DNA from 3 places in the Massilia sp. TWP1-3-3 genome. Region 2 is predicted to be linked to each of the others. Evidence: predicted binding sites of a transcription regulator. Region 2 holds the regulator's gene; each other region holds the start of a gene.
What was found. Region 2 encodes HrcA, which represses chaperone genes, less so after heat shock. Its sites were predicted from a motif close to TTAGCACTCNNNNNNNNNGAGTGCTAA; they were not measured.
Positions count from the first base shown of each region.

Region 1: rpoH (RNA polymerase sigma factor RpoH) is a predicted target of HrcA. The motif match lies at 4,557-4,583, and genes of this name have one in related genera.
Region 3: groES (co-chaperone GroES) is a predicted target of HrcA. The motif match lies at 6,241-6,267, and genes of this name have one in related genera.

Region 1 covers NZ_JAFCWX010000004.1:262,020-271,985, reverse strand. Annotated here, with positions in the region: gene ACP7D4_RS05840 (hypothetical protein) at 1-479, shown strand, start outside; gene ggt (gamma-glutamyltransferase) at 503-2,251, opposite strand; gene ACP7D4_RS05830 (hypothetical protein) at 2,279-2,605, opposite strand; gene ACP7D4_RS05825 (ACP phosphodiesterase) at 2,831-3,421, opposite strand; gene rpoH (RNA polymerase sigma factor RpoH) at 3,535-4,434, opposite strand; gene ftsX (permease-like cell division protein FtsX) at 5,080-6,000, opposite strand; gene ACP7D4_RS05810 (cell division ATP-binding protein FtsE) at 5,997-6,656, opposite strand; gene ftsY (signal recognition particle-docking protein FtsY) at 6,663-8,003, opposite strand; gene ACP7D4_RS05800 (hypothetical protein) at 9,009-9,422, shown strand; gene ACP7D4_RS05795 (MerR family transcriptional regulator) at 9,463-9,966, opposite strand, start outside.
Region 2 covers NZ_JAFCWX010000007.1:128,672-138,637, forward strand. Annotated here, with positions in the region: gene ACP7D4_RS09010 (VOC family protein) at 518-883, shown strand; gene ACP7D4_RS09015 (barstar family protein) at 1,151-1,477, opposite strand; gene ACP7D4_RS09020 (ExbD/TolR family protein) at 1,464-1,901, opposite strand; gene ACP7D4_RS09025 (MotA/TolQ/ExbB proton channel family protein) at 1,909-2,568, opposite strand; gene ACP7D4_RS09030 (acyltransferase family protein) at 3,033-5,117, shown strand; gene dapB (4-hydroxy-tetrahydrodipicolinate reductase) at 5,169-5,975, opposite strand; gene ACP7D4_RS09040 (outer membrane protein assembly factor BamE) at 5,990-6,550, opposite strand; gene fur (ferric iron uptake transcriptional regulator) at 6,641-7,069, shown strand; gene hrcA (heat-inducible transcriptional repressor HrcA) at 7,108-8,121, opposite strand; gene ACP7D4_RS09055 (HAD family hydrolase) at 8,271-8,987, opposite strand; gene ACP7D4_RS09060 (hypothetical protein) at 9,202-9,810, shown strand; gene ACP7D4_RS09065 (hypothetical protein) at 9,846-9,966, shown strand, end outside.
Region 3 covers NZ_JAFCWX010000006.1:148,185-158,150, forward strand. Annotated here, with positions in the region: gene ACP7D4_RS08020 (branched-chain amino acid ABC transporter substrate-binding protein) at 1-254, shown strand, start outside; gene ACP7D4_RS08025 (c-type cytochrome) at 388-696, opposite strand; gene ACP7D4_RS08030 (TIGR04438 family Trp-rich protein) at 874-1,098, shown strand; gene lgt (prolipoprotein diacylglyceryl transferase) at 1,223-2,065, shown strand; gene ACP7D4_RS08040 (sulfite exporter TauE/SafE family protein) at 2,171-2,986, opposite strand; gene ACP7D4_RS08045 (methyl-accepting chemotaxis protein) at 3,086-4,681, opposite strand; gene ACP7D4_RS08050 (EVE domain-containing protein) at 4,748-5,215, opposite strand; RNA gene ssrS (6S RNA) at 5,274-5,454, opposite strand; gene ACP7D4_RS08060 (cell division protein ZapA) at 5,500-5,811, opposite strand; gene ACP7D4_RS08065 (hypothetical protein) at 5,808-6,059, opposite strand; gene groES (co-chaperone GroES) at 6,345-6,635, shown strand; gene groL (chaperonin GroEL) at 6,678-8,327, shown strand; gene ACP7D4_RS08080 (GntR family transcriptional regulator) at 8,582-8,992, shown strand; gene ACP7D4_RS08085 (ABC transporter ATP-binding protein) at 9,001-9,918, shown strand; gene ACP7D4_RS08090 (hypothetical protein) at 9,927-9,966, shown strand, end outside.

The sequences.
Region 1 (9,966 bases), on a different contig from region 2:
CGCTGCAACGGTTCGTGCTGAGCATGTACGTAACGCAGCGCGAACAGGCGCTGGTACGGCTCTCGCCCTTGGCGCCGGACGCCAATGTGCTCTCTAGCGTGTTGGCGCGACGCTTGCTCGCCATTGCGCTTGGCGAATGGATGACCTGCACCATTTTCGCGCTGGGCGTGGTGGCGCTGCTTGGCGGCGGCTGGTACGAAGCGAAAGGCATCCTGTCGCTGGCGCTGCCTTGCCTGGCGGCGATCGGCTGGATCTTGCGCGACTATTCGCACCAGGCAAAGAACTGGGGCGTTGGCAATCTCGTGTCTCCGGTGCTGGCGCTGGTCGGCGTCATGGCCTTGTTTTTTACCCGCGCCAACGAGCCGCTGTGGGATGGCGTGTTTGTCTTGATGCTCGCATTGACCGCCGCGCTGCTGGCCCGGCGCTTTTACAAGATGGCCCGCGCACCCGTGCAGTTTCCCGCCGGGCGCCTCGGCTAGTGGCTTCGGCTACTGAAGGGTGATCAGTGCCCCGCTTTTTGCACCAGCGCGCTGCCGCTGCCATGGCGCGCGCCTTCGCTCACCGCCGTCACCGTGCCGTCGGCATTGAACACGATGGCATTGGCCGCGCCGATTTCTTCGGGCTGGGCGCCCCACTTGTGGCCAAGCTTGTCGAGCCCCTTGGCGGCCGCGCCGCCGATGTAGCCTGGCTCGGTGTCGGTGGTCACGTCGTTGCGCTGGCTAAGGCGGGGCGCGTTGATCGCCTTATCCATCGTCATGTCGAAGTCGAGGTAGTTGACGATTGTCTGCAGCACCGTGGTGATGATGGTCGAGCCGCCCGGGCTGCCCACCGTGAAGGCCGGCTTGCCGTCTTTGAGCACGATGGTCGGCGCCATGCTCGAGCGCGGCCGCTTGCCGGGTTCAGGCACGTTGGGGTGCGGCCCGCTGAAGTCGAAGTCCGTCATTTCGTTATTCAGCACGAAGCCATAGCCGGGCACCACGATGCCGCTGCCGCCCCATGCTTCGATGGTGAAGGTGTAGGCGACGACATTGCCCTCCTTGTCCGACACCGCCAGGTGCGTGGTGTGCGCGCTTTCGGCCATCACGCGCGCCTGGGGCGGGCGCAGCGGCACGCTGACGTCGTTCTGGAATGGGTACGGGTCCCCGGCGGCCACTTTGCCGGCAGCGCGCTGGGCGCTGATCTGCGCGCGACGCTTGGTCGCGTATTCCTTGCTGAGCATGCCGGCCAGCGGCGCCTCGACGAATTCGGGATCGGCCAGGTAGGCGTTGCGGTCGGCAAAGGCGAGCCGGCTCGCTTCAAGATACAAGTGTTCGGCGTTCGCGCGCGGCATCGCGCCCAGGTCGTAGGCTTCGAGGATGTTGAGCGCTTCGGCCACGGTTGCCCCGCCGCTTGACGGCAGCGGCATGCCATACAGCTCGTAGCCGCGGTAGGTGCTCTTGAGCGGCTGGCGGATGCGCGCTTCATAGTTGGACAGGTCGGCCAGCGTCATGCTGCCGGCGCGCACCTTGACCCCGGGCGCCACCGGCGGCTGGTTGACGGCGGCCACCATCGCACGCGCCATCGGCCCGCTGTAAAAGGCCTTCTGGCCGCGCGCGGCGATTTCGCCGTAAGCCTTGGCCATGCCGGGGTTCTTGAGCAGCGTTCCCACGGGCAGCGCCTTGCCGTTTTTCAGATAGAGTGCGCTGGTGCTGGTAAAAAGCTGAAATTTTCTTTCATTTTCGCGTGTCAAATGATTGAATGTTTCACTGACGGCAAAGCCCTTGTTGGCCACGCCGATGGCTGGCGCGAGCACTTGGCGAAACGACATGCTGCCATAGCGGCTGAGCGCTTCGTGCCAGCCGCGCACGGTGCCGGGCACGCCCACTGCGCTGCCGCTGGCCACTGCGGTGTCGAAGTCGAGCTCCTTGCCGTTTTCCTGGAACACGGTCGGCGTAAAAGCGGCCGGCGCCATTTCGCGGTGGTCGATCGTGATCACGCGCTTTTCGCGCGCCAGGTAAATGACCATGAAGCCGCCGCCGCCAATGCCGCAACTGAAGGGATCGGTCACGCCGAGCGTGGCTGCTGCCGCCACCGCCGCGTCAATCGCATTGCCGCCCTGGTTCAGGATCGTCATGGCCGATTGCGAGGCTTGCTCGCTGATGGTGGCGACCGCGCCGCCGGTGCCGCTGGCCACCGGCGTCTTGGCGCCGGCGGGGATGACGATCAGGAGTAGAAGGGTGAGGGCAAGATGGCGCGGCGCGTTGTTGGACATGAATGTTTGGCGTGGATGGATGATGGATTATGGGCTGGTGATGTTCACTGTCACCGGCATGATAACGACTGGCGCCGACGCCGTCGATGGGCGCAGCGGCGGTTCGGCCGTCTGGCCGAGGGCCACGCGCACGCCCTTGAAGGTGCTCGCTTCAAAGGCCGGTTTGGCTTTCGTCAGGTCGAACGACTCGGTGCCGGCGGCGCCCGAGAGTGTGAACTTGTAGCTGATTTCGCCGGCGGTGACGCAGCGCACATCGGGCGGGCAGCGGCTGTCGGCCGCGCCATCGTAGCGCAGCGTGGCGGCCGGGCCGACGGCCACGGTGCGCTGGGGAAGCAGGGTGGCGCTGGAAGTCATGGAACTCTCCTGGGCTGGGGCAGTGGCGGGTGCCGGCGTGGACGTGGACGTGGACATGGACGGGGTGGCGGGAGCTGCACTGCAGCCGGCCAGCAGAACTGCCGCTGCAAGGGTGGATATGAGATGGGTCATCGGTTCATGCTCCGCATTGAGTTGAAAGGTCGATCATAGCAAAATGGCCAGTTCGGGCCGCCCGGGACGCGTGATGCGCCTACCTGCGCCGTTTCATGGCCCTGTTGTGCGCCGGCTCTCGGCAAAGGCGATCAGCTCGGGGAAAAAGGCGTGAAAGCCCGTTTCCAGTTGCGCGTAGTTGGCCTGCAGGTCGGCCAGTCCCTCGCGCAGCAGATGGCCGTTTTTGGACAGGCGTGTCGAAATGCGGCACACCGCAGTTTCCACGCCTTCGAAGCGCAGGTAGGAGCCGAGCCAGTCCTGCTCGATCATATAGGGCGCCGCGCGCGCCAGGTTGGCCGGCAGCGTGTCGGCCCGGCGCGCGAGGGCCGCGTAAAAGCGGGCGATGAACACAGGCAGCGCAACGTCGGCGTAGCGCGCCCAATGGGTGGCGAGCAGGTGATCGTAAAACACGTCGAGCAAGATGCCGGCGTAGCGGCGGTGCGCTCCTTCGAACAGCGCCTTGGCGTCAAGGACGATGGGATGGCTGTCGGTAAAGGAGTCGACTTTGCGGTGGGTGACAATTTCCGCCTCGATCTCGGCGCTGAAGCGCTCACCGCCATGCGGCTTGACGAAGTCGCCGAGCAGGGCGCCGAGCATGGCGTCGTCGCTGTGCCGGGCGAGGTAGATGTGGGCGAGGTAGTTCATGCGCCATCATACGCGCCCGGGCTCGCGCTGCTTGCCCGGCCCCGAAATGACGGACGCATGAAAAAAATGCCGCTCGGCGCAGGCTGAACGGCATTCGATCGTGCCAGAGGCGTTTAGATGAATGCGGCGAGCGCACCCTTCATTTTCTTGAGCGCTGCCGCTTCGATCTGGCGGATGCGCTCGGCCGAGACGCCGAATTCTTCGGCCAGCGTATGCAGCGTGGCGCCCGAGCCGTCGTCGTTGGCCAGCCAGCGCGCTTCGACAATGCGGCGCGAACGGGGATCGAGCTTGCCCAGCGCCGTTTCCAGCCCCTCGGACTGCAGGCGCGTAACCTGCTCGGCCTCGAGCACTTTGGTCGGCTCCGACAGGTCGGACGACAGGTAGGCGATGGGCGAGAACTTGTCGTCTTCGTCGTCGGTCGGCGCTTCGAGCGCGATGTCGCGGCCCGACAGGCGCGTTTCCATCTCGATCACTTCTTCGCGCTTGACGTCGAGCAGCTTGGCAAGGGCATCGATCTGGGTCGGCGACATCGCGTCCAGACCCTGCTTGTTGCTGCGCAGGTTGAAGAACAGCTTGCGCTGCGCCTTGGTCGTGGCGACCTTGACCAGGCGCCAGTTCTTCAGGATGTACTCGTGCATCTCGGCCTTGATCCAGTGCATCGCGTACGACACCAGCCGCACGCCCTGGGCCGGGTCGAAGCGCTTGACCGCTTTCATCAGGCCGATGTTGCCTTCCTGGATCAGGTCGGCATGCGGCAAGCCATAGCCGAGGTAGCCACGGGCGATCGACACCACCAGGCGCAGGTGCGACAGCACAAGCTCTTGCGCTGCAGCCAAGTCGTTGCTTTCCTGCAGGCGCGTAGCCAGCGAGATTTCTTCGGCGTGGGTGAGCATCGGCAGGCGGTTCACTGCCGAAATGTAGGCGTCGATATTGCCAAGGTTGCCAGTAAAGCCGAGTCCCAGATTGCGATTGGCGCTCGGGATCAATGCGGATTGTGCGGACAACGTAGTCATGTGTTTCCTCTAGAGTAGCTTGCTGCATAAGGTGGCGCCACAGGCAGGAGACACCCCGGCGCGACAGTTGGTACCTGATGCTGGCGGCGGAATATTGTTGCCCCGCCATACACTTGCGTATATTAGCACTCTCCCGCGCAGAGTGCCAATTGGCCCGTTATATGGGTCTGATAGGTAATGGAAGTATTGCAACACGTCACTAATCCGGGCAAATCTCACTTTAGTGCAGCGCACAAGACGATTATTGATATTTCGCAAGACTGTTGCGCGAACGGGGGAATCGAAAGAATACGCTTTGATGGGGCGACTAACTGTTCGTTCCCGCACGTAGGGGGCTGTCGGAAAGTGGCGATGGTGCAACAGCACTACATCCTCCGCGCACCGCTCCGTTCGCGAGGACGATGTTATTCAGGTTTCTGGTTGCCAAATGTCGCGTTGACGTAGGGCGCAAAAGCGCAGGCCTCGGCGGGCCCCTTTTGCGCCATGCATGCGTTAACGGGACGCGGACATGGCGGAATGCGCTACGCTTTTCCGCCCTACTTGCCGCAACTCATCAACGTCGTTTTGCGCGCCACTGCGCTGACCGTAGGGCGCAAAAGCGCAGACCTCGGCGGCCCCCTTTTCCGCCACGGCGCCGCCGCCGGCCTAATTCAGGCGCGCAAGGTGGCGTTGCACCGACAGCATCGCCCCAACCAGCCCCAAACCCGCGCTGATGGCCAGCAAGCCCGCCATCGCCAGCGGATGCAGCGGATACAGCTGAAACTGCGACGCATACAAGCGCGCAAATTCCCCAATCGACGTATTCAAGGGCTGAATCGCCAGCGCCACGGCCCCCAGCGCCACGCCACCGGCGCATAGACCCAGCAAAATGCCCGTGTAATAAAACGGACGGTGGATGAAATTATCGGTCGCGCCCAGCAGTTTGCTTACGGTAATTTCCCCGCGCTGCGTGAGCACCTGCAGGCGGATGGTATTGAACACCACCGCTACCACCACCATCCCCAGCGTCACCGCCAGCAACAACAGTACGGTGCGCAGCACGCCCATCAGCGCGGCCAGGCGTTTGACCCATGCCGAATCCACCTGCACCGCCTCCACCCCGGGCAGCATGCGCAACTGCGCCGCCACCGCATCGACACTCCCGGCATCGGCCGCCGTGCCAAAACTGTCGAGCTTGATGACATAGCCATCGGGCAGCGGATTGTCGCCCAGCGTATCGATCACGTTGGTCAGGCTGCCCTTGGCGTTCAGGCTCGCCAGCGCTTCCTCGCGCGGCACAAAGGCAATGCGCGCCTTGCGGTCCTTGAGCAGCGCCTGTATCTGCGGCTGCAGGGCCTGCGCTTGCTCGCGCGTGGTGGCCGGGGTCACGAACATGCTGATTTCCGGATCGACCGACAGCTGCTGCGACATCGGCCGTATGTTTTCAAGCAAAGTCAGGCCGGCGAACGGCAGCGTGAGGGCGATGGCAACCACGAAGACATTGAACAGGAAGCTGCCCGGCGCCTTGCGCACATTATCGAGCGCCGCCACGACGGCAAAGCGGTGTTGACGCAGCCAGTTCTTCATGCGGCTTCTCCCGTGACGTGCCCGTGGTCGAGATGGATCACGCGCGCGGCGCCGTCGAGCACGTACTCGTCGTGAGTGGAAATCATGCAGGTCACCCCGGCAGCGTTAAAGGCGCGCAGCGCGTCGAGCACCTTGTCGGCGGCGGCGCGGTCGAGGTTGGCGGTCGGCTCGTCGGCCAGGATGATCTGGGGCCGGTTGACAATGGCGCGCGCAATGGCCACGCGCTGCTGTTCGCCGCCCGACAATTCCAGCGGCCGCGCCAAGGCGCGCTCTTCCATGCCGACGCGGGCCAGCGCGGCGCGCGCGCGGCGCTCTGCTTCACCCTTGGCGTCGCCCAGCACCATCAGCGGCAGCATTACGTTGGCCAGCACGGAGCGGTCGGTCAGCAGGCGCTGCTGCTGCAAAATCAAGCCCAGCTTGCGGCGCAGGTAAGGCACGCTTGCCTTCTTGAGCTTGCAGATATCCTGGCCATTGACCAGGATCTGCCCGGACGTCGGGCGCTCGATGGCGGCAATCATTTTGAGCAAGGTCGACTTGCCGGCGCCGGATGGCCCGGCCAGATAGACCAGTTCGCCTTTGGCAATGGTCAGCGACACGTCGCGCAGTGCAATGGCGTCCGGAGAATACTGCTTTGATACATTCTTGAATTCAATCATGTGGCCTTATCCGAGCAATGCTTCGACGAATTCTGCCGCATTAAATGGCTGCAAGTCTTCAATTTTTTCACCGACGCCAATGAAATAGATGGGGATCGGACGCGTGCGCGCAATGGCCGCCACCACGCCGCCCTTGGCCGTGCCGTCGAGCTTGGTGATCACCAGGCCGGTCAAGCCCAAGGCATCGTCGAACGCCTTGACCTGGGCCAGCGCATTCTGGCCCGTATTGCCGTCGATGACCAGCACGATTTCGTGCGGAGCGCCTTCCATGCCCTTGGCCACGACGCGCTTGATCTTCTTGAGTTCTTCCATCAGGTGCAACTGGGTGGGCAGGCGCCCGGCGGTGTCGACCATGACGACATCCATCTTGCGCGCCTTGCCCGATTGCACTGCGTCATAGGCGACGGCGGCGGGGTCGCCCGACTCTTGCGCGATCACGGTGACGTTGTTGCGCTGGCCCCAGACCATCAATTGTTCGCGCGCGGCAGCGCGGAAGGTGTCGCCGGCGGCCAGCAGCACCGATTGATCGTAGGTTTGCATGTGCTTGGCCAGCTTGCCGATGGTGGTGGTCTTGCCGGCGCCGTTGACGCCCGCGATCATCATCACCAGCGGCTCGTGGCGGCCCAGTTCGAGTGGTTTTTCGAGCGGCAGCAGCAGCGCGTGCATCAGTGAGCGCAGCGCGTTTTTCACGCCGGCCGCGTCTTGCACCTTGTCGTCGCGAACCTTCTTGCGCAGCGCGTCGAGCAGGAACTGGGTGGCGTCCATGCCGGCGTCGGCCATCAAGAGCGCCGCTTCCAGTTCCTCGTACAGGTCTTCGTCGATCTTGGCGCCCACGAACAGTAGGCCGAGGTTGTTCGAGGTCTTGGACAGGCCCGCTTTCAGGCGTTCCATCCAGGAGCGCTTGCGGTCGGAGTCGGAGCGGCCCAGGCGTTCGGCAGTCTCGGGAATCAGCGGGGCGAGTTCGACGGCCGGTTCCGGCCCCGGTACGAACACTGGCGGTGGCGGTGGCGGTGGCGGCGGTGGCGGCGGTGGTGGTGCCACGAAGGTCGAGGTGGTGCCGTAACGGCGCGCGCCAAGTGTTGGGGCCGCTGCGGCGACAGGCGCCGGCGCTGGCGCGAACGTCACCGGGGCCTGTGGCGCTTGCGCCGGGGCGGCCGGGAAGCGTGCGTCCGGCGCCAGTGCCACAGGCACCGGCTCCGCAGGCGCCGGGACGAACACTGGCGAAGGCTGGGCGACGGGCGCAGGCGGCGCTGCCGCGGCTGGCGCCGGTTGGAACGCCACCGGCGCCTGAACCTCTGGCGCGGGGGCAGCGGGGAAGGGCGCGTCCGGCGCCAGTGGCGCAGGAATCGCTTCAACAGGCGCCGGGACGAGAACTGGCGCGGGCCGGACGTCCAGCGCAGGCTGGGCAACCGGCGCGGGCGGCGCTGCCGCCGGCACCGGTTCGAACGCTACCGGCGCCTGGAACCTTGGCGCAGATGGGAACGGCGCATCCGGCGCCAATGGGGCAGGAACTGCTTCAACGGGCGCCGGGACGAGCACGGGCGAAGCTTGCGCGGACAGCGCAGCTTGGGCGAACGGCGCAGGCTCGGCGATAGGCGAAGCTACCGGCGGGGGCGCAACGTGTGGCTCTGGGACTGGCGCAACGGGTGCGGTGTACGGCGCGGCCCGAGCTTGCTCTACCGGCGCTGGAGGGGGCGGCGGCGCGACCGGAGCAGGTGGTTTTTTCTTAAAAAAACTAAACATTGGTATGTGTTGGGAGGGGCTGCAAGCACACGCCCGGCGGCGCCGGGCACGATCAAATGGATGGCGAGTATTTTACCAGAGGAGGGACGCAATCCCGCCTATGGATGCCACATCGACAAGCTTTGTGTTAATGGCGACGGCAAATGTCAAAGCCCAACGATTTGCCTGCCAGTACAAAGGGGTCGTCCGATTCGCTGATGTTTCGGAATTCGCTACGCCCGGGGCCTGGCCCCATGCCCACGGCGGCAAATTTCGCGATTGCTGATGATATTGCCCGCTTTCGGCCGATTTCGGCACGAAAACGGCCGAAATGCTGGCGAAATTGCCCGATTTCGAGACGAGAACGCGCGATTTCGGGCCGAAATCGGCCGATTTGGAAACGAAATCACCCGATTTTTTGTTCCGGTATCTGAACGCTTCCCAGATTCAATGTCTAACGAATAAGCCCAAAAAAATCGCGCGTTTTCGCGTTGCTTTCGGTGCCTTTCGTGCGCTTTTCGGTCCAATTCGTCAAAAAATCGCGAGTTTTCACCGCGTAATCGGGCACTTTCGGACCGAAATCGGGCGGAATCGGGTCATATCGTCCACTATCGTGTAAAGGAGTAGTTCATGAAGCGTCACCCCAACCACCGCATGGACTTGCCCATTTCCATCGAAGTCTACCAGCAACTTTTGTCCGCTGCGGGGGAAACAGGGTTTCAAAAAAAGTTCTGGGAAATTGGCGAGTCAGCTATCCGGGACTGGATGGTGCGCCATCATCCCGATTCATTCTCGGCGCCAACGGCCGGCTATCAATGGAAGCACGTGTTCCTTCCCCACGGAACTCTGCTACGGACGGTTGTCAGCGGGCGCAATCATCATTGCGTGGTGGAAGACGATTGCATTCGCTACAAGGGGGCTGAGGTATCGCCAAGCAAATTCGTCAATGCCGCCGGCGGCATTCGGCGCAGCGCCTGGAAGACGCTGTGGGTATTATTTCCTGACACGACAACCTGGGTATCGGCCGAATCACTGAGGTCCTGACTCCGCTGGCAGACCCAAGTTTGTGGCAATGACGACGCCATTAGGCCGCCGGCGCCTCTTGCTGCCCCCGCCAGCGCGCCACCGCCCCGCTGATATCGAACAGATCGAGCACGCACTGCGGCCCCAGCTGCCTGCGCGCCAGCGCCGCACAACTGCCGCCCGCCCACACCTGCACGTCCGCTCCCAGCCTGGTTTGCAATTCCGACACGTTCTCGATTGCCGCGCGCGGCGACATCACGCTGGAAAACGACAGCGCAACAATATCGGCTTGCTGCACCTTGGCCGCGGCCACGATATCGGCCAGCGGCGTCTGCACCCCCAGCGAGACGCAATGCGCCCCTTCCAGGACAAACAGCGCCTCGGCCATCAGCAGGCCCAGGCCGTGCCTTTCCTGCGGCACCGTGGTCAGCATCACGCGCGGGCGCGATGCCGCCTGGCCAATTTGCTGGTGGGCTGAAAAAATCGCATTGCGCATCACGCTTTGCAGCGTTTCAGCAAACAAGTGTTCTTCAAACACGGCCAGGTTGCCCGCTGCCCAGGTGTC
Region 2 (9,966 bases):
CGGCCGCAAAGCGGTCGGTGCAATATCGCCAGGGCGCACTTCGCCCGCAACCGACTGAAAGCTCGGTCGCCTGCTCGGTGAAGGCATGCAGGCGAGAAGCCTGCATGCGCGGCGCGTGGCCGTGGCAATACGGGTGCTGCCAAGTGGTGCGAGTTGATGCGATACAAGTCTTGCGGCACGCGACCTGTTGGCATGCTGAAGTCAGTCAGCAGGCGGCGGGCAGCGATGTTGGCAAGGTAAGAACGTCTCCGTGCGGATGCCTCTTTGCGAGGTCATATAAGTCTAGCAACTGTATTTATACTACAGCTATTTTACGGGGCAACTATGCTGTCGCCCTCGTAGGTTTATAAATCTACGCTTAACTGAAAATACTGTCAATACGTAAACAATAAAATCTCGTAGTTTTGCTACATGCACGTCAGTACGTGCTGGTGCGCTTCAGACTTCCTGCCATCTTCCATGTGACACGGGCGGCGTGCAGTGGCACACTCTGGTTTTTGCAAACGAGGAGACCAGCATGATTCACGGAATGCGTACGACGGTGTACCCGGTGGCCGACCTGGCCAAGGCCAAGGACTGGTTCACGCAGGTGTTCGGCAAGGCCCCCTACTTTGACCAGCCGTTTTATGTGGGCTTCGAGATTGGCGGCTTTGAACTGGGCCTGGTGCCGGACGGCGAGCCAGGGACCGCGGGCGCGACGGTGTACTGGGGTGTGGACGATATCGAGGCTGAAACGGCGCGCATTGTCGTTCTTGGCGCAACGGTGCACACAGCAATCCAGGAAGTAGGCGACGCGATCAAGGTGGTGGATCTGCGCGACCCGTTCGGGAACTTGCTGGGACTGATTTACAATCCGCATTTCGACTTGAAGGCAGTGCGATAAGGCCGTCTTGCCACGATGTGACAGCGAAAAAATCGTAACATGTGGCAACGCGAACATCCAACATCGTCCTCGCGCGCGTGCCCGAGGACGCTGCGACGCTGCTGCAGCCTAGTGTCCCGAGTTGGAAGTTCGTTGTATAAATATTCCGACAATCCCCACGATGCTGCGTCAAAAATGCTCGCAAGGCCTCGGCCTTGCTCCGCTTTTGTTCCTTGCCTCATGGCGATTTCGGAACATTTATGAACAACGAACTTCCAATTCAGGACACTAGCGCAGCACCAGCGCCAGCGCCGGCTTCTCGCCGTAATCCTCGTAGCGCTCGTTGATCCCGGCCACGCAAAACGTGATCTCTTCCAGCAGATCGGGCAAGCGCTCGCGCAGCGCGGCGGCGTCCTTGACGACAATGTCCAGCACTTCATTCGGTTTCAGCCGAAACTTGCTCATACCATCTTCGTCACGCAGGTAGCTCAGGCAATCGACCCATGCATCCATGGTGTTGCCGTAGGTCTCGGGAAAGCCGAACGCTTGCCGGCATTCGCTGTGGAAGCTATCCCAGCTGATAATCGAAGAGCCGTTCAGTTCAGCGCTGGCCATGTTGTTTCTCCTTGTGTGGTTCTGTGATAAAGCCGATCTTGGTCAAGCCGTGCATCTGGGCCGCCGCCATGACCTGCGCCACGACTTCATAGCGGGTGCTGCGGTCGGCGCGCAACTGCAGCTCGGGCGCCGGCACGGCGGCGCCCGCCAGCGCCATGCGCTCGGCCAGCTGCGCCAGGTCGACCTTGTCTTCGTCCCAGTATACGGCGCCGCCGGCGTCGATGGCGATCATGATGCTCCCTGGCAGCGCGCCCGCTTGGGCCGCCGCCGCCGCCGGCAATTGCAGCTTGACGGCATGCGTGAACATCGGCGCGGCAAGGATGAAGATCACGAGCAGCACCAGCATCACGTCCACCATGGGCGTGACGTTAATGTCGCTTAACATCGACTGCTGCCGCTGCGGATTAAAGCTGCCGAAAGCCATTGCTCGCTTATTTGGTGAAATAGGAATGCAGGTCGTAGGCAAAGCCGTCGAGCTCGGCAAGCACCACCCGGTTCAGCCGGTTAAAGCCGTTAAATGCCAGTACAGAGGGAATGGCCACCACCAGCCCGAAGCCAGTCATGATCAACGCTTCGCCCACCGGGCCGGCCACCTTGTCGATCTGCAGCACGCCCGCGGCCGACACCTTTGCCAGCGCATGGTAAATCCCCCATACGGTGCCAAGCAGGCCGACGAAGGGCGCGGTGGCGCCGATCGAGGCCAGCACCGTCAGCCCGCTTTCAATGCGCTGCGTGGAGCGGGTGATTTGTTGGCGCAGCACGCGCGTGATCTGGTCGCTGCGGCTGACCTGGCCGCCCAGACTGGACGCGCTCGCCGCTTGCGCCAGGGCGCAGGCCGGCAGCGGGGCGAAAACAGCTTCGCTGTCGGCCAGCGCCAGCAGGGTAATACCGTCGGTGACCGTGGGCGCGGCCCAGAACAGGTGGAGCGCGCTCGCCGCGCCGCGCAGGCGCCAACTGCTGTAGGCCCTGGCGAAAATGAAAAACCAGCTCGCCAGCGACATTGCCAGCAGTACGCAAGCCACGAGGTGGCTGACGGCGTCGCCCTGCTCCCAGTAGCGCGAAATGCTGAAATGCTGGTCGGGCGGCAGCATGTCCGGCATGCCTTCGCTTAGCACGTGAGGGCCCGAACAAGCAGCGTGGTGTGCCGTAACCGAACTCTACGGTTTAATCCGCCACAATCAAATTTCCCACTTTCTACAATCACACGGACCCTCTTGTCGGTCAACTTCATTCATCAACACCAGTCAATTTCAGCAATTTTCAACGGCACCGGATTGTATCCATCACATCAACTATGCATCCCCGAACGAAAGCCTACACGCAATCCATAACAACCGGGCTCATGATGCGAGCAGCCAACAGTGGCGTCAGGTCGGGAACTGTTCAATACCGGATTATCCACTACCCGAGCTTTGTCCGCGCGACCTACGCTCGATACTATGAAGCACATTGCTCATGTTGCCAGCCCAGCTTTGCCCGACTGGGGCAGCGTTGCCAGTACGCCGCTCATCCGACGTAAATATCGCCGTGCATTTCGTAGCCACTGTGCAACAATATGACTTTATTGTCGGGCAATCGGGCCACGATTGATACTTCAAGAGGCCAAGGATTATTTCGAGTGAATGCAGGAACATATCCCCACCGACATCTGAAGTACCGACCTGATATAGATGGCCTGAGGGCTCTTGCGATCCTGTCTGTCGTGTTGTATCACGCCTTTCCGACCACCATGCGTGGCGGCTTCATTGGCGTCGACATCTTCTTTGTCATTTCCGGGTATCTGATCTCCAGTATTATCTTTAAGGGCTTGCGCGCAGGTGATTTCAGCTTTACTGACTTCTATCAACGTCGTGTCAACAGGATTTTCCCCGCATTGATGCTGGTACTGGTGACCTGCTATGTGGTCGGCTGGTTCACCTTGATTTCAACCGAATTCAAGATGCTGGGCAAGCATCTGGCAGGGAGCGTCGGATTTGTTCAGAATCTGGTTTTGTGTGAAGAAGACGGCTATTTCGATACCGCTTCCGATTTAAAACCGCTTCTGCATCTATGGTCGCTTGGCGTCGAAGAGCAGTTCTATATCTTGTTCCCGCTGGCGGCTTGGGCTTTGTGGCGATGGCGAATTGCCGCTTTGCCCATCATTGTCGGAACTGTCCTGGTTTCTTTTTGTGCCGGTGTCCACATACTGACGGTTAGTCGTTCGGCAGCTTTCTACATGCCGCAATACCGATTTTGGGAGATACTCGTCGGTAGCATTGCCGCTTACCACGGCATCTTTCATGGCATATCTTCATCGCGGATACATAATTCTGCCGCTGCCCGCAACGTATTATCGTTGTCGGGCGGGGTTCTGTTAATTGCATCGGTCGTGGTAATCGACAAAGATAGCGTGTTCCCAGGCTTCTTGGCCCTATTGCCGGTGTCTGGATCAGTGTTAATGATCGTAGCCGGCCCGCAAGCGTGGCTTAACAAGCACGTGATGGCCAACAGAATGCTGGTGTCGATAGGACTGATCAGCTACCCGCTCTATCTTTGGCACTGGGTAGTTATCACTTACATGAGAATCGTCGGAGCCAACGAACTGGACTTTATCGGCGCTATGCTGGCCATATTCATCAGTCTGATTCTCGCCGTGCTTACCTACAAATTTGTAGAATTGCCATTTCGAAAAGCAAGGATCAGAGTGCCGAAGGCTGCACTTTTGCTCGCTTTTGGTGTCACGGTAGGTGCCGCTGGTGTATGGACGTTTGTCCAGAACGGACTCCCTTTTCGGCCCGGCACCGACGTCGATGAGCGGACCGAGTACGCCCAGTACTTCGAAAACTCCTTGCCTGACTGGGCGTACGCCACCAAGCAGGGGCTTCTTGAAGCTTACCGGATAGAATGCGACTTTTTCGACGTGGAAAGCTACAGGGCAGGCAAGATAACGATGGAACCACGCAAGGCAATCAATACGGATTGCTATATCCCGAAAACCGGTATCAAGGTCATGATCTGGGGAGACTCCCACGCCCAACAGTACAACTTCGGACTGCGCAAGGTGTTACCGACCTCGATCTCCATTCTCCAGGTGGCAAGTTCTGGATGTGTGGCGAATTTTCCGAGCAGCACGCCCGGCAGCCGCAAGTACTGCAACCGATCCAATGCGTTTGCTTTTCAAGTAATGGAAAAAGAAAAGCCGACGGTTCTAGTCATCGGGCAGAGCGAAGGGCACGATACGGCCAACAACCTGACGGCGCTGACCGCGCGCGCGAAATTGCTGGGCGTCAAAGCAGTGATTGTCGTCGGCCCTGTGCCGCACTATGCACCGTTCCTGTATCAGGTGGTTGTTCGCAAATATTGGAACCATACGCCGAAGCGGACCAAGGAAAATCTGATGGTCGCCGCGTCAAGAAGTGATACGGCCTTGCAGCACAAGTATGTTCGCGGTGCGGGTGGTTTTGACTATCTGTCGGCGATGGATGCATTTTGCAACAAAGAAGGCTGCATGATCTACGTCGGCGATGACCGGAAGGCTGGGCTGGTGACGTACGACTACGGCCACTTGACGCCGCCAGCATCCTTGTATTTTGCTCAAACGGCATTAGCGCCGCTGATCATGCGGCACCTCGATCCTCTATTGGCTGGACATCATCCATAGTCGGCAGCCCCCCCCGTCGTCGCTCCTGCTCTGCGCATCGCACTGCTGCGATTACGACAGATTCAATACATCCTGCATGTCGTACAGCCCGCGCGTTTTGCCGGCCAAAAAGCGCGCGGCGCGCAGGGCGCCGTGGGCGTAAGTGACGCGGCTGCTCGATTTGTGACTGATCTCGATCCGCTCGCCCGTGCCGGCAAACAGCACGGTATGGTCGCCCACGATGTCGCCGCCGCGGATGGTGGCAAAGCCGATGGTGGACGGGTCGCGCTCGCCGGTGACGCCTTCGCGGCCGTACACGGCGCACGACTTCAGGTCGCGCCCGAGCGCGTCGGCAATCACTTCGCCCATCTTCAGGGCGGTGCCGGATGGCGCGTCGACCTTGTGCCGGTGGTGCGCTTCGATAATTTCGATGTCGTAGCCTTCGGCCAGGCTTTTGGCGGCCATCTCCAGCAGCTTGAGGGTGACGTTCACGCCCACGCTCATGTTTGGCGCGAGCATGATGGCGGTTTTTTCCGCCGCCGCCCGAATTGCCGCCTTGCCTGCCTCGTCAAAACCGGTGGTGCCGATGATCATCTTGATGCCATGCTCGGCGCAATACGCCAGGTGCTTGAGCGTACCTTCGGGACGGGTAAAGTCGATCAGGAAATGCGATTGCGCCAGACCTTGCGCCAGGTCGGCGGCAATCGCCACACCCGTGGGCTTGCCGGAAAACGCCCCGGCGTCCAGGCCCAGGCTGGCCGAACCGGCCATGTCAAGCGCGCCGCTCAGCAGCATGTCGGGCGCCTCGGCGATCGCTTCAATCAGCATCCGCCCCATGCGCCCGTTGGCGCCGGCTACCGCAATTTTCAGTTGGTCCATCGCGCCACCCGCCTTTATTTGTTGATCTTGATGGACGCGGCGCCCACTTCTTCCTGCTTCGGCACGTCCTTTTCGCGTTTCAGCTTGGCCGGACCGGCGATGCGGGCAATGTACTCCTGCTCGCTCGGCAAGTTACCACCTTCGAAACGCTCGACTTTGTCGTCCTTGAAGAAGATGACGACCTTGGCGGAGGTCAGTTCACCATTGCCGCGCGCCATGTAGAACGGATAATCCCAGCGATCCTGGTGGAAGACGTCGGTCAGCAGCGGCGTGCCGAGGATGAACTTGATCTGGTCGCGGGTCTGGCCGACCTGCACCTGGGCCAGCATTTCCTTCGACACAAAGTTGCCCTGCTGAATATCCGGACGATACGGCGAGAAGACCCAGAAGAACTTTTGCAGCTTGGTCGTCGTCACCGTCTGGGCGCCGGCGCTGGGGGGCGTGGCCGGGGCAGCGGGACCGGCGCGCGAGCCGAAAGTGCCGCATCCGGCCAGCGTCAGCGCGGCCAGGGCCAGGGCCGCTGCGCGCGGCGCGCAGATGCGCAAACGGTTCAAAACAACAGTATCGACACGCATAGGTAACCTCAAAACGTTAAACGGAAGGTTGGGCACCTCCGCCAGAAACGCTATATGATAAAGCACTCCGCCAATCTACGAGTAACAAACATGAGTAACAACCCCAGCGACCTGAAAGCCAGCGGCCTCAAAGCGACTTTGCCGCGTCTGAAAATCCTCGAAATTTTCCAGAACAGCGAGGTGCGCCACCTCACGGCCGAGGACGTCTACAAAATGCTGCTGACCGAGAATATGGACGTCGGCCTGGCCACCGTGTACCGCGTGCTGACCCAGTTCGAGCAAGCGGGCTTACTTAACCGCAACCATTTTGAGACGGGCAAGGCAATTTTCGAGCTCAACGCCGGCTCGCACCACGATCACCTGGTGTGTCTCGATTGCGGGCGCGTGGAAGAGTTTTACGATGAAGAAATCGAATCGCGCCAGCACAAGGTGGCCGTCGAGCGCGGCTTTAAAATTGCCGAGCATGCGCTGGCCATTTACGGCAATTGCGTCAAGGAAGAGTGCCCCCACCGCAATTAAGGGCGCGACTGCGCCAGGCCCATTCGGGCTGTTGCGCTCTACAAGCTCAAGGCATTCGACAACAGCTTGGCCGTAATATCCACAATCGGAATGACCCGCTCGTAGGCCATGCGGGTGGGTCCGATCACGCCCAGCGTTCCCACGATCTTGCCATTGACTTCGTACGGGGCCGTCACCACGCTCATTTCGTCCATCGGCACCAGGTTCGACTCGCCGCCGATGAAAATCTGGACCCCGGTCGCCTTGCTCGACACGTCGAGCAATTGCATCAAGCCCGTCTTTTGCTCGAACATGTCGAACATCTGGCGCAGCGACGTCATGTTCGACGACAGGTCCGACACGCTGAGCAGATTGCGCTCACCCGAGATGACCATGTCGTCCGACTGGTCTTCCATCGCTTCGCTGCCGGCCTCGACCGCAGCCTGCATCAGCCGGCCCATGTCGTCGCGCAACTGGCGCAGTTCGCCCTTCAGGCGCAGGCGCACGTCGTCAAATGACAGGCCGCCGTAATTCTGGTTGATGTAATTGGCCGACACGATCAGCTGGCTGGGCGTGTAGTCGGACTCGGTGAGCAGCAGCCGGTTTTGCACGTCGCCGCGCGGGTCGACAATGACGAGCAAGATGCGCTTTTCGGACAAGCGCAAAAACTCGATCTGCTGGAACACCGACTCGCGCCGGGGACTGAGCACCACGCCGGCGAACTGCGACAGCGACGAGAGCATTTGCGCCGCGTTGGCGATCAGCTTTTGCGGCTGCTGCGACGGCAAGCGCATGCGCGACTGCACCGCGTGCTCGTCGATGTGCTGCACCGTGAGCAGCGTGTCGACAAAGATGCGGTAGCCGCGCGGCGTGGGCACCCGCCCGGCCGACGTATGCGGGCTGGCGACATAGCCCATTTCTTCCAGGTCGGCCATGATGTTGCGAATGGTCGCCGGCGACAGATCGAGCCCGGAAATCTTGGACAGCGCGCGCGAGCCGACCGGCTGGCCGTCGGCGATATAGCGTTCCACCAGTGCCTTGAGCAGCGTTTGAGCCCGGATATCGAGGGACATGATGTTCTAACTAGTGCGCGCGTGGTGTCATGGACATATTATGCACGTTCGCCGCAGCGACGGGGACAAGTTCGCACTCAGCCACGCACTGAGCCACGCGCTCATCCACGCACTCATTCACGCACTTATTCACGCAGTTATTCACGCAGTTATTCATATTCCCGCTGCAGCCAGTCGAGCAACTCGTCAAAGTTGCCGCAAATGGCGTCCGGCGCGACGCCGTGCGCCAAGTGACCCGTGCTGCCGGTCCGGTTCAGCCAGACCGCGCGCAGGCCGGCCCGCTGCGCAGCCTGGACGTCAAGCAATACGTCATCGCCCACGTACAGCGCCTCGGCCGGCGCCACGCCCAACTGGGCGCAGGCGGCGTGAAAAATGGCGGCGTCAGGCTTGGCGCAGCCGAGCTGGTGGGCCGCGACCGATACCTGGAAGTGGTGCGCCAGCCCGATCGCCTGCAAGTCGGCGTTGCCGTTGGAAATGGAGCCGATCAGCGTGCGGCCCTTCAGGCGCAGCAGGCCCGGCACCACATCGTCATACGGAATGACGGCATTGCGCGCGGCAAAAAAATGCACCATGGCGTGCTCGACCAGGTCCAAATCCTCGCCTGCCTCCTCGAACGCCGAGATCAGGCCGGCGCGGCGCAGCGCGCCCAGGTCGAGGTGGAATTCGGGTTTGCTCGCGAGCAGCGCCAGCCTGGCCAGGCGCAGGTGGTCGATCGAGAAACGCTCGGCCACGCGCGGCGTATGCTGCTGCAGCCACGCGTGCAGCGTTTGCTCGGCTTGCACGATGACGGGCGCGATCGGCCACAGCGTGTCGTCGAGGTCGAACAGGATGGCCTTGGGCCAGGGGCGGCGTGGCGGCGTCGGCATGGTGCTCTTCGGTTGCAGGGAAGTGCCTAGCATAGCGAGCCGCAGGCGGAAAATCAATCCGCCGGGGCCGATGCCTATTCGTCAAGCCGCTTACATGATGAAACAAGCCAATGAGCCGCCATGATACGAAATGCACTAAAATGACGACCAATTCAGTCACGCGGCGCCCGGCGACAGGCTTGCCCGCCCACATCAGTTTGTTTTCGGAGAAGTCATGAAAAAAAGTTACCTGTGTACCGCCCTTGGGTTGGCGTGCGCCCTGGGCCTTGCCGCCTGCGGTGGCAGCGGTCAAGGCGAATTGCAAATCTCGATGGGACTCAGTGGCGTCACCCGCGACGGCCTGAAGATCAGCAATATGGGCCGCCCGGCCGTCGCCGTCCCGCCCGGGGCCCTGTACATCTTCCCCGACCTGGTGCCGATCGACAGCGACTATGACATCGTCATTATCGACCGTCCGCCCAACGTCGACTCGTGCACGGTCCTGAACGGCAAGGGCAATACCGGCGCCGTCAGCCCGGGACGCATTTTCATCGGCTGCGTGGTCACCACGTTCCCGCTGGGCGGCACCGTGAAGGGGCTAACTGGCGAACTGATCATTAACAATGGCAGCCAGAAGGTGACGATTCCCGCCGGCGCGACCACCTTCAGCATGACCGCCCCGACGGTTGACAACCCCAAGTTCGGCCAGGTGGCCGAAGGCACGCCATACGGGCTGACCGTTCTCCAGCAGCCGCCAGGCAGCACCTGCACGATCGACAAGTCGGCCGGCACCATGCCCAAGGCGGCGGTCAATGACATTGCCATCAGCTGCAAGCCGAATTGAGCGCGACCGCCACTCACCATAATACTGGAGAACACATGACATCATCTTTTTTGCGCCCCGCCATCCTCATCGCGCTGGCTGCGGCCAGCCTGGCAGCTTGCGGCGGCAAGGCCACGTTCGACATCACCGGCCAGATCTCGAACCTGCGCTACGACA
Region 3 (9,966 bases), on a different contig from region 2:
TCAAGAAGCGCTTCAATGTCGACGTGCAGTTGTACGCCCCGTACGTGTATGACTCGGTCATGGTGATGGCGCATGCGATGCAGAACGCCAAGTCGGCCGATCCAGCCAAGTATTTGCCGGAACTGAAGAAAATCAAGCACCAGGGCGTGACCGGTCTGATCCAGTTCGACGACAAGGGCGACATCAAGGATGGCGCGCTGACGCTGTTCACCTTTAAAGGCGGCAAGCGCGCCAAGCTCGAAGTCATCAAGTAAGCCTGGCCTGCGGCTTGCGCCGCAGGACGAAAAAAAACGCGCTCAAGTGAGCGCGTTTTTTATTGGTGCGGCCGGGAAGTACGCCGGCCGCGCATTACCACGGCCAACTACCTCAACCAACTACCTCAACCAATTACTTCTGCGCCAGCACCCACTTGACGAGGATGCGGGTTTCCGCCTCCGTCACTTGCGGGTTGGCCGGCATCGGCACGGCGCCCCATGAACCGGCGCCGCCCTTCAAGACCTTGGCGACCAGCTTGTTTTCCGCATCTTTTTGGCCGGCATACTTGGCAGCGACGTCCTTGAAGGCGGGGCCGACAACCTTGCTCGCAACCGCGTGGCACGACATGCAGTTTTTTGCCTTGGCCAGATCGGCACTTGCCATCGCACTCGACGACGCCAGCGCCGACAACACCATACACAACATCAGGGAACGTTTCATCACTCTCTCCAAAGTATTCCAACTGCCTTGATTCTACCGCGTTTACGCAATCGTAGAGCCGGCAGCAATGTTTGTTACAACGGTTACCTGCGCGCCACGGTTGACGGTACGCCAGCGCGATTAATAACCACAAGCAAGTAAATTGTTTGTAAGATGGGAGCACGAAAAGGAGTTTCCATGCCCATTATCATCTTAATACTCGTCCTCGGCGCGCTGAAGTTTTTTGAAGTCTGGAAGTTCGCCGCCATGTCGTGGTGGTGGGTGATCGGCCTGATGTGCTTTGCCTTCATCTGGTTCGAGTACATCGAAAAGATCTTTGGCCTCGACAAGAAAAAAGACCACAAGCTCGACGAGCAGCGCAAAAAAGAACGTTTGAACAATACCTTCAACAAGAGAAAGTAACCGCCAGGTCATGCGTTTGGCGGAAGGCGCCCTTCGGGTGCTTTCGCTCTACGTGATCGCGCGCTGAGGGTAGAATACCGGACGTTGGCAGCACGTGCTGCCTGGCTTTCAAGAAAGACACCCAATGCTGACTCATCCGATGCCGGATCCGATTGCCTTGCATCTCGGCCCCGTGTCCATCCACTGGTACGGGCTGATGTATGTGCTGGCCTTCGCCATGTTCATCATCCTGGGCCGCGTGCGCATCAAGCAGGCGCATGTTGCCGCGCAAGGCTGGAAAAACGATGACCTCGACGACATGCTGTTTTATGGCATGCTTGGCGTCGTGCTGGGCGGCAGGCTGGGCGAAGTGTTCTTCTATCAGCCCGCGCATTTCATGGCGCACCCGATCGATATCTTCAAGATCTGGCAGGGCGGCATGTCCTTCCACGGTGGCTTTTTGGGTGTGCTGGTGGCAATGGCGCTGTGGGCGCGCAAGGCCAAGCGCAATCTGCTCGACGTGTATGACTTCATCGCGCCACTGGTGCCGCTCGGCTACGCCGCCGGCCGCATGGGCAACTTCATCAATGCCGAACTGCCGGGGCGGGTTGCCGATGCGACCTTGCCGTGGGCCATGCGCTGGCCGGATATCCGCTTCCCCTTGCATCCGGATCCGGTGTTCCTGGACGGTCTGCGCCATCCGTCGCCGCTTTATCAGATGCTGGTCGATGGCTTGCTCGTGTTTGCGCTGTTGTGGCTGTTTTCACGCACATCGCGTCCGCGTCTCGCGGTGGGCGCCATGTTTACGCTGCTGTATGGCTGCGCGCGTTTCTTTACTGAATATTTCCGCGTGCCGGACTGGCAAGTCACGGTGGCCGGCCTGCCGATCACGTCGGGCCAGATGCTGTCGCTGCCGATGATCATCGGCGCGTTGGCGATGTTGTGGTGGGCGTATTCGATGCAGGCCAGGCAGGCCGCGCAGGTTTAAAACCCGACGACTCGCGACCCATAGAACGGTTGAACTGAGTAGCTGTTCTTTGGGTCGCGAGTCGTCGCACCGCCGCCTCCGGGAGGACGATGTGTGTGGCGGAACTTATGCAACCGCGGTGGCGTAAGCCTTCCACAGCATATAAGCGGCCAGGCAATACAGCACCATCGCAAATATCCGCTTGAGTTTTTGCACCGGCATCCGGTGCGCCGCCCTCGCCCCCACCGGCGCCATCAGCACGCTGGCCGCCGCAATCACCAGCAACGCCGGCACATAGATATAGCCCAGCGAATGCGCTGGCAAGAGCGGCTCGTTCCAGCCGAAATACATATTCGACAGCGTGCCCGACAAGGCAATCGGAAAGCCGAGCGCCGCGCTGGTGGCCACCGCATTGTGCATTTTTACATTGCACCAGCCCATGAAGGGCACCGACAAAAAGCCCCCGCCCGCCCCCACCAGCCCGGCCACCACGCCAATCACGGCGCCCACGGCAAACATGCCGGGCGGCCCCGGCAATTCACGGGAGGCCGGCGGCTTGCGGTTGAGGATCATTTGCGTGGCCGACAAGGCCACGAATACCCCGAACACCAGCGCCAGCGCCGACGTATTGAGTTGCTTGGCCAACCACGGCCCCAGCCACGAACCGATCGCAATGCCGGGCGCGAGCAGCCAGACAATCGGCCAGCGCACCGCGCCATGCAAATGGTGTGCGCGTACCGACGAGAGCGACGTGAACATGATGGTGGCAAGCGAGGTGGCAATTGCCATGTGCACAAGCACAGTCGGAGGAAATCCCTTGGCGGCAAAAATCATCGTGATGAACGGCACCAGTACCATGCCGCCGCCCACGCCCAGCAGCCCCGCAGCGAAGCCGCCGCCCGCGCCCATGATGAGCAAGATGACGATCAGGCCCCAGTCCATCAGCGCCGCCCCGCAGCGCTTGCTTTCGTCCGTATCATCGCTGCTTGCCTCGCCTATATTGAAAGCAAGCATTCTACAGCGTCAAGGAGTGCACCGTCCTCAGGCAGCCAGTGCACGCGGCCCGGGCCGACCAGGGCGCGCGGGAACGGCAGACGCGCGCGCAAGCTTGAAGGTGTCGACCAGCCGCGCCAACTGCTGCGCCTGCTCCTGCATCGATGCTGCGGCGGCGGCGGCCTGCTCCACCAGCGCCGCGTTCTCCTGCGTGATGCCGTCCATTTGCGTGATGGCCACGTTGACCTGCTCGATGCCTTCTTGCTGCTCGTTGCTGGCCGTACTGATATCGCCAACCAGGCCGCTCAGGCGCCCGATGCTGGCCACCACGTCCTGCATTGTCGCGCCGGCCCGCGCCACCTGGCGCGAATCGATCTCGACTTTGTCGACCGAGTCGCCAATGAGTTCCTTGATTTCCTTGGCCGCTGCCGCCGAACGCTGCGCCAGGCTGCGCACTTCCGCCGCCACAACGGCGAAACCGCGCCCCTGTTCACCCGCGCGCGCTGCCTCCACGGCCGCGTTCAGCGCCAGGATATTGGTCTGGAATGCAATGCCGTCGATCACGCTGATGATGTCGACAATCTTGCGTGACGAATCGTTAATCGTACCCATGGTGGCCACCACCTCGCTCACCGCGTCGCCACCCTGGCGCGCCACCGCCCGGGCGTCGATCGCCAGCGTGTTTGCCTCGCGCGCATGGGCGGCATTGTTTTTTACCGTCGCCGTCAGCTGTTCCATCGACGCGGCGGTCTGTTCCAGCGAACTGGCTTGCTCTTCCGTACGCGAGGACAAGTCCAGATTGCCGCTGGCAATCTCGCGCGATGCTGTATTGATGGTGTCGGTGCCAATGCGCAACTGCGATACCAGCCCGACCAGATTGTCATTCATGTTTTTGAGCGCTCCCATTAGTTGGCCAGTCTCATCGCTGGTCTCGACTTCAATGTTGCTGGTCAAGTCGCCCGCAGCAACGGCGCGCGCCACGCGCACCGCTTCAGCAATAGGCCGGGTGATGCTGCGCGTAATGATCAGCGCGCAGCTTGCCGCCAGGATGACGGCAAGCACGCCCAGCGCAATCATCAGCTGGCGCCCGCTGGCGTAGTTGGCATCGATTTGCGCGCCGCTCTGGTCGAGCAGGCCGCGTTGGGTGCGGGACAGCTGGGCCAGGCTGGCGAGGTAGGCTTCGCGCTTGACGGCCATCTCCTTGTCGAAAATTTCCTTGGCCCCCGCGAGATTGCCGGCAGCTTTTTCCTTGAAAACGCGTGTGCGCGCTTCGGTGTAGGCGGCGCGCGTGGCAAGCACGCTATCCAGCGCCGCCTTGGCGGCTGGCTCGGTGATCGACGTTGCCAGGATGGTTTGAATCTCGGTCGCGTGGGCCGACGATTTTTTCATCTCGGCTTCTATCTCCTTTTGCTCGGCCGGATCGACGGCGCGCCAGGCGGTGGTGGTGCGCGCCGCGTTTACTTCAATTATCTTGAACCATTCGTCGACCATGCGCTCGTTGGGCAGCCGGGTGTGGAGCATGTGGCGCGTCATCTCACTGGCGCTGTTCATGCGCCATACGCCGATGGCGGTTACCGCAAGCAGCAGGAGCAGAAGCAAGGCAAACACGCTTCCCAGGCGTACACCAATTGGCAGGTTTTTCATTGTCGTCGCTACTGAGTTTGACTATCTTACCGACTCTACCAGCAAGTTTGCACGTGCGCCGCGCAATTACCCTGGCTGGCGCAGCAGCTTATCGATGAACTTCCACTCCGAGACTTCCACCGGCATCACGGACAGCCTGCTGCCCTTGGCCAGCAGGCGCATCGCTTCCAGTTCCGCACAACTGCGCAGTTCCTTCAGGCTCAGCAAGCGCGTCTTGCGCACCGCTTTGACGTCCACGCTGATCCAGCGCGGCGTCTCCCGCGTTGCCTTCGGATCGTAATAGTGGCTTTTGGGATCGAACTGGGTGGCGTCCGGATAGGCGCCGCTGGCAATTTCGACGACGCCCGCGATGCCCGGTTCCGCGCAACTCGAATGATAGAAAAAGGCCAAGTCGCCCGCTTGCATGTCGTCGCGCATGAAGTTGCGCGCCTGGTAGTTGCGAACGCCAAACCATGGCACCGTCTGGCCGGGTGCCGCCAGCACGTCGTCGATGCTCACTTCATCGGGTTCGGATTTCATCAGCCAGTAACGCATGTCGTTTGCCCATAAAAAAAGCGGTTGCGCCGAAAGGCGTGCAACCGCTTTTACAGAATAAGACCCCGCATGTGCCGTTCTTGCCGGCATCCTGAACCTAATGGTTCAAGGCGGTCACAGTTAGTTCAATTTCGGGTTCGTCAAACAAGTGACGCTCACTCCCATCAAACAAAATTCCGCAACCTGTGCACATAAATGGTTCAAGGAATATATGGCAATCGCGAACACCGCAGGGTGAAACGGAGTTTACTCCGATGTGTCGCCATGTCAAACGAAAACAGGTTTTAAAACAAATTTTCCTGCGGCGTCAGGGCGTCGTCCAGTGCGGTATGCATGGCACCGATTTTTTCCTTGACTTCCAATATCGACAAGTCCGACAGCGGTCCTTGTCCCGCTTTCGAGGATAAGAATTCAGCCGTCACGCTCAGCGCGGCCATCACGGCGATGCGGTCGTTGCCCTTGACCTTGCCGGAGTCGCGCAGCGCGCACATTTTGCCGTCAAGGTAGCTGACCGCTTCCTTGAGCGTGCGTTCCTCGCCCTCCTTGCAGGCCAGTCGGTAGGGATTACCCATGAGGGTGACATCGAGTTGGATCATTGGGCTGCCTCGTCATGGATGGTCGCTTCGGCGGGAAGGTTGTCTTCATCGCCGGCCTCGGCGGGAATGCTGGCCAGCAAGGCCTCAACCCGGCGCTGGGCTTCGGACAGGCGTTCCATGAAGGCTACGTTCTCAGCAGCAAGTAAAGCATTGGCTTGGCGCAGAGTGGCATTCTCGCGGCGTAGGGACAGCGTCAACGCGGCAAGGCGGTCGATTTTGTCGGACAGGTCATTGAATTCAGAAATCATCCCAATACTATAGAGCCGTCAACGATTTTTAGTCAACCGATTCAGTACGTTAGCGTCGATTATTGAAGCAGAGCATGATTGCAAAACGGGCGACAAGGAAAGGAAAAGTTTGCGCGAGATCAAGCAGTTTATTGAAATAAAAAGGATGATGCCTTGAAAATACGCGGTACCGTCCCTATAATTAGCACTCGTTAGCAGAGAGTGCTAACAATGATTTCCAGGCCCTGCACGCCGTGTACTGGCCAAGAATAGCAAGTCAAACCATTGAACATTAAGGAGTTTTGCATGAACCTTCGCCCATTGCACGATCGCGTTATCGTCAAGCGTCTAGACCAGGAAACCAAAACTGCATCCGGCCTGATCATTCCTGACGCAGCCGCAGAAAAACCGGACCAGGGCGAGATCCTCGCCATCGGCAACGGTAAAGTCCAGGACGATGGCAAAGTTCGCCCGCTGGAAGTCAAAGTCGGCGACCGCGTGCTGTTCGGCAAATACTCCGGCCAAACCGTCAAAGTTGACGGCGACGAACTGCTGGTGATGCGCGAAGAAGACATCATGGCCGTCCTGGTCAAGTAATCACCTCATATTCTCGCAACACCAATTTTCGGAGAAAAAAACATGGCAGCTAAAGATGTAGTATTCGGCGACGCAGCGCGCGCCAAGATGGTTGAAGGCGTCAACATTCTCGCCAATGCAGTGAAAGTCACCCTGGGTCCTAAAGGACGCAACGTGGTCATCGAGCGCTCGTTCGGCGCGCCAACCATCACCAAGGACGGTGTATCGGTTGCGAAAGAAATCGAACTCAAAGACAAGCTCATGAACATGGGCGCGCAAATGGTCAAGGAAGTTGCTTCCCGCACCAGCGACAACGCCGGCGACGGCACCACCACCGCGACCGTGCTGGCCCAGGCCATCGTGCGCGAAGGCATGAAGTTCGTGGCCGCCGGCATGAACCCAATGGACTTGAAGCGCGGCATCGACAAGGCAGTTGCTGCCACCGTCGAAGAGCTGGCAAAAATCGCCAAGCCATGCACGACGACCAAAGAAATCGCGCAGGTTGGCGCCATTTCGGCCAACTCCGACTACTCGATCGGCGAGCGGATCGCGGAAGCGATGGAAAAAGTCGGCAAGGAAGGCGTCATCACCGTTGAAGACGGCAAGTCCCTGAACGACGAGCTCGACATCGTAGAAGGCATGCAGTTCGACCGCGGCTACCTGTCGCCGTACTTCATCAACAACCCAGAGAAGCAAGTCTCGATCCAGGACAACCCATTCGTCCTGCTGTGCGACAAAAAAATCTCGAACATCCGTGACCTGCTGCCAATCCTGGAACAAGTCGCCAAAGCCGGCCGTCCACTGCTGATCATCGCAGAAGACATCGAAGGCGAAGCGCTGGCAACCCTGGTTGTCAACAACATCCGCGGCATCCTGAAAACGTGCGCAGTCAAGGCCCCAGGCTTTGGCGACCGTCGCAAGGCCATGCTGGAAGACATCGCAGTGCTGACCGGCGGCCAGGTGATCGCTGAAGAAGTTGGCCTGACGCTGGAAAAAGTCACGCTGGCTGAACTTGGCCAGGCCAAACGGATCGAAGTAGGCAAGGAAAACACCATCATCATCGACGGTGCGGGCCAGGCTGAAAACATCGAAGCGCGCGTCAAGCAAGTACGTGTGCAGATCGAAGAAGCAACGTCGGACTACGACCGCGAAAAACTGCAAGAGCGCGTTGCCAAGTTGGCAGGCGGCGTTGCAGTGATCAAGGTTGGCGCTGCAACCGAAGTCGAAATGAAAGAAAAGAAAGCACGCGTTGAAGATGCACTGCACGCAACCCGCGCTGCCGTTGAAGAAGGTATTGTTCCTGGCGGCGGCGTAGCCTTGCTGCGCGCACGTGCCAACATCACCGTCAAGGGCGACAATCCTGACCAGGACGCAGGCATCAAGATCGTCATGCGCGCCATGGAAGAGCCACTGCGCATGATCGTGCAAAACGCCGGCGAAGAGTCGTCCGTTGTGGTGGCAGCAGTGTTGGCCGGCACCGGCAACTACGGTTACAACGCAGCCAACGGCACCTACGGCGACATGGTCGAAATGGGTGTTCTGGATCCAGCAAAAGTCACCCGTTCGGCACTGCAAAACGCAGCATCGATCGCTGGCCTGATGCTGACCACCGACGCCATGGTATGCGAGCAAGCTGAAGACAAGCAAGCTGGCGGCATGGGTGGCGGCATGGGTGGCATGGGCGGCATGGGCGGTATGGACGGCATGATGTAATTGCTGTTTGCCTGACTAAAAAGCCTGCAAGGTTCGCGCCTTGCAGGTTTTTTTATGTCTATTTTTTGCGTGCGCATTTGTTCAGAGGTGGCGCCACCCCCGGCGGGAGCAATCCACGGAACAGTGGCAAGATAGACGATAGTGAGATCGAACAAGCGTCGCAGCGGTTCGCCATGTATGTATCAATCAATCATTGACGAGGGGACAAGCCGCTGTTACTGTACTAACCGTAGTAGTACAGTAGAGAGGCAACCATGACCGGCCGCGCCGCATTAATGCTCCAGATCGCCACGGGCGACCCACGCCCGATCAACCGCCAGATCGTCGACGGCGTGCGGCGCATGATCGCCAGCGGTGAACTGGCCGTGGGCGCCGCCCTGCCCAGCGTACGCGGCCTGGCCCAGCAGCTCACCGTCAACCCCAACACCGTGGCCAAGGCCTACAGCGAACTGACGGCCGAAGGCTGGCTCGATGCGCGCGCCGGGCTGGGGCTATTCGTCGCCATCCCGCGCCAGCGCCTGTCCCATGCAGAACGCTCGCGCCGGCTCGACGACGCGGTGCAGCGCTTCGTGGGCGACGTGATCGGGCTCGATTACCCGGCCCAGGCGCTGCTCGACGCCGTCGCCGGCGAGCTGGCGCTGAGCCTTTCCAAAAAAACCGCCTAAGCTGCCCCGTGTCCGACTTCATCATCCAGACCAACTCCCTCGTCATGCAATACGGCCGCAAGCGCGCGCTCGACGGCATGACGCTGCACGTGCCGCGCGGCGGCATCCACGCCATCGTCGGCGCCAACGGCGCCGGCAAGTCGACGCTGTTTCGCGTGCTGCTCGGCTTTGAAACGCCGACCTCGGGCCGCGCGCACATCCTCGGCTGCGACAGTGCGCGCCTGACCCCGCAACTGCGCGGGCGCATCGGCTTCGTCAATGAAGAACACACCCTGCCCGGCTGGATGCGCATCAACGAAGTGACCGCCATGCAGCGCCGCCAGTACAGCCTGTGGAACCAGGCCCGCTACGACGACGTCATTGGCCACTTCAATGTGCTGCCCGAGCAGCGCATCGCCCAGCTCTCGCGCGGCGAACGCGCCGGCGTAAATCTGGCGCTGGCGCTGGCGCAAAGCCCGGAACTGCTGGTACTCGACGAACCGACCCTGGGGCTGGACGTCGTCGCCAAGCGCGCCTTTCTCGAAGCGCTGATGTTTTCCAGCCTGGCCGACGAGTCGACCATCATCTACTGCTCGCACCAGATGGAAGAAATCGAGCGCGTGGCCGACAACCTGATCATCCTAGAACGCGGCGCGCTGCGCCACATGTCGGCCCCGGGCGAATTTTGCGAACGGGTGCAGCTGTGGGTGGCCGAATTTCCGTTTCGCGAGCCTAGCCTGGCCCACCTGCCCGGCGTGCTGCAGGTGCAGCGCATCGACGGCCTGACCCACTTCATCGTCTTCGACCAGCAGGACGATTTTGGCGCGCGCCTGGCCCTGCTCGGCGCGCGCAGCGCCCAAGCAATGCCGGTCAGCCTGGACCGCGCCGTTAACGGCTTTCTGGCCAGCGGCCACATAGCCTCCACGCCCGTTGCGGCAGCTGCCTGAGAGCGGCCATGAGAGAGCTTTTTTTCAGCGAGTGCCGGCACTTTCGCA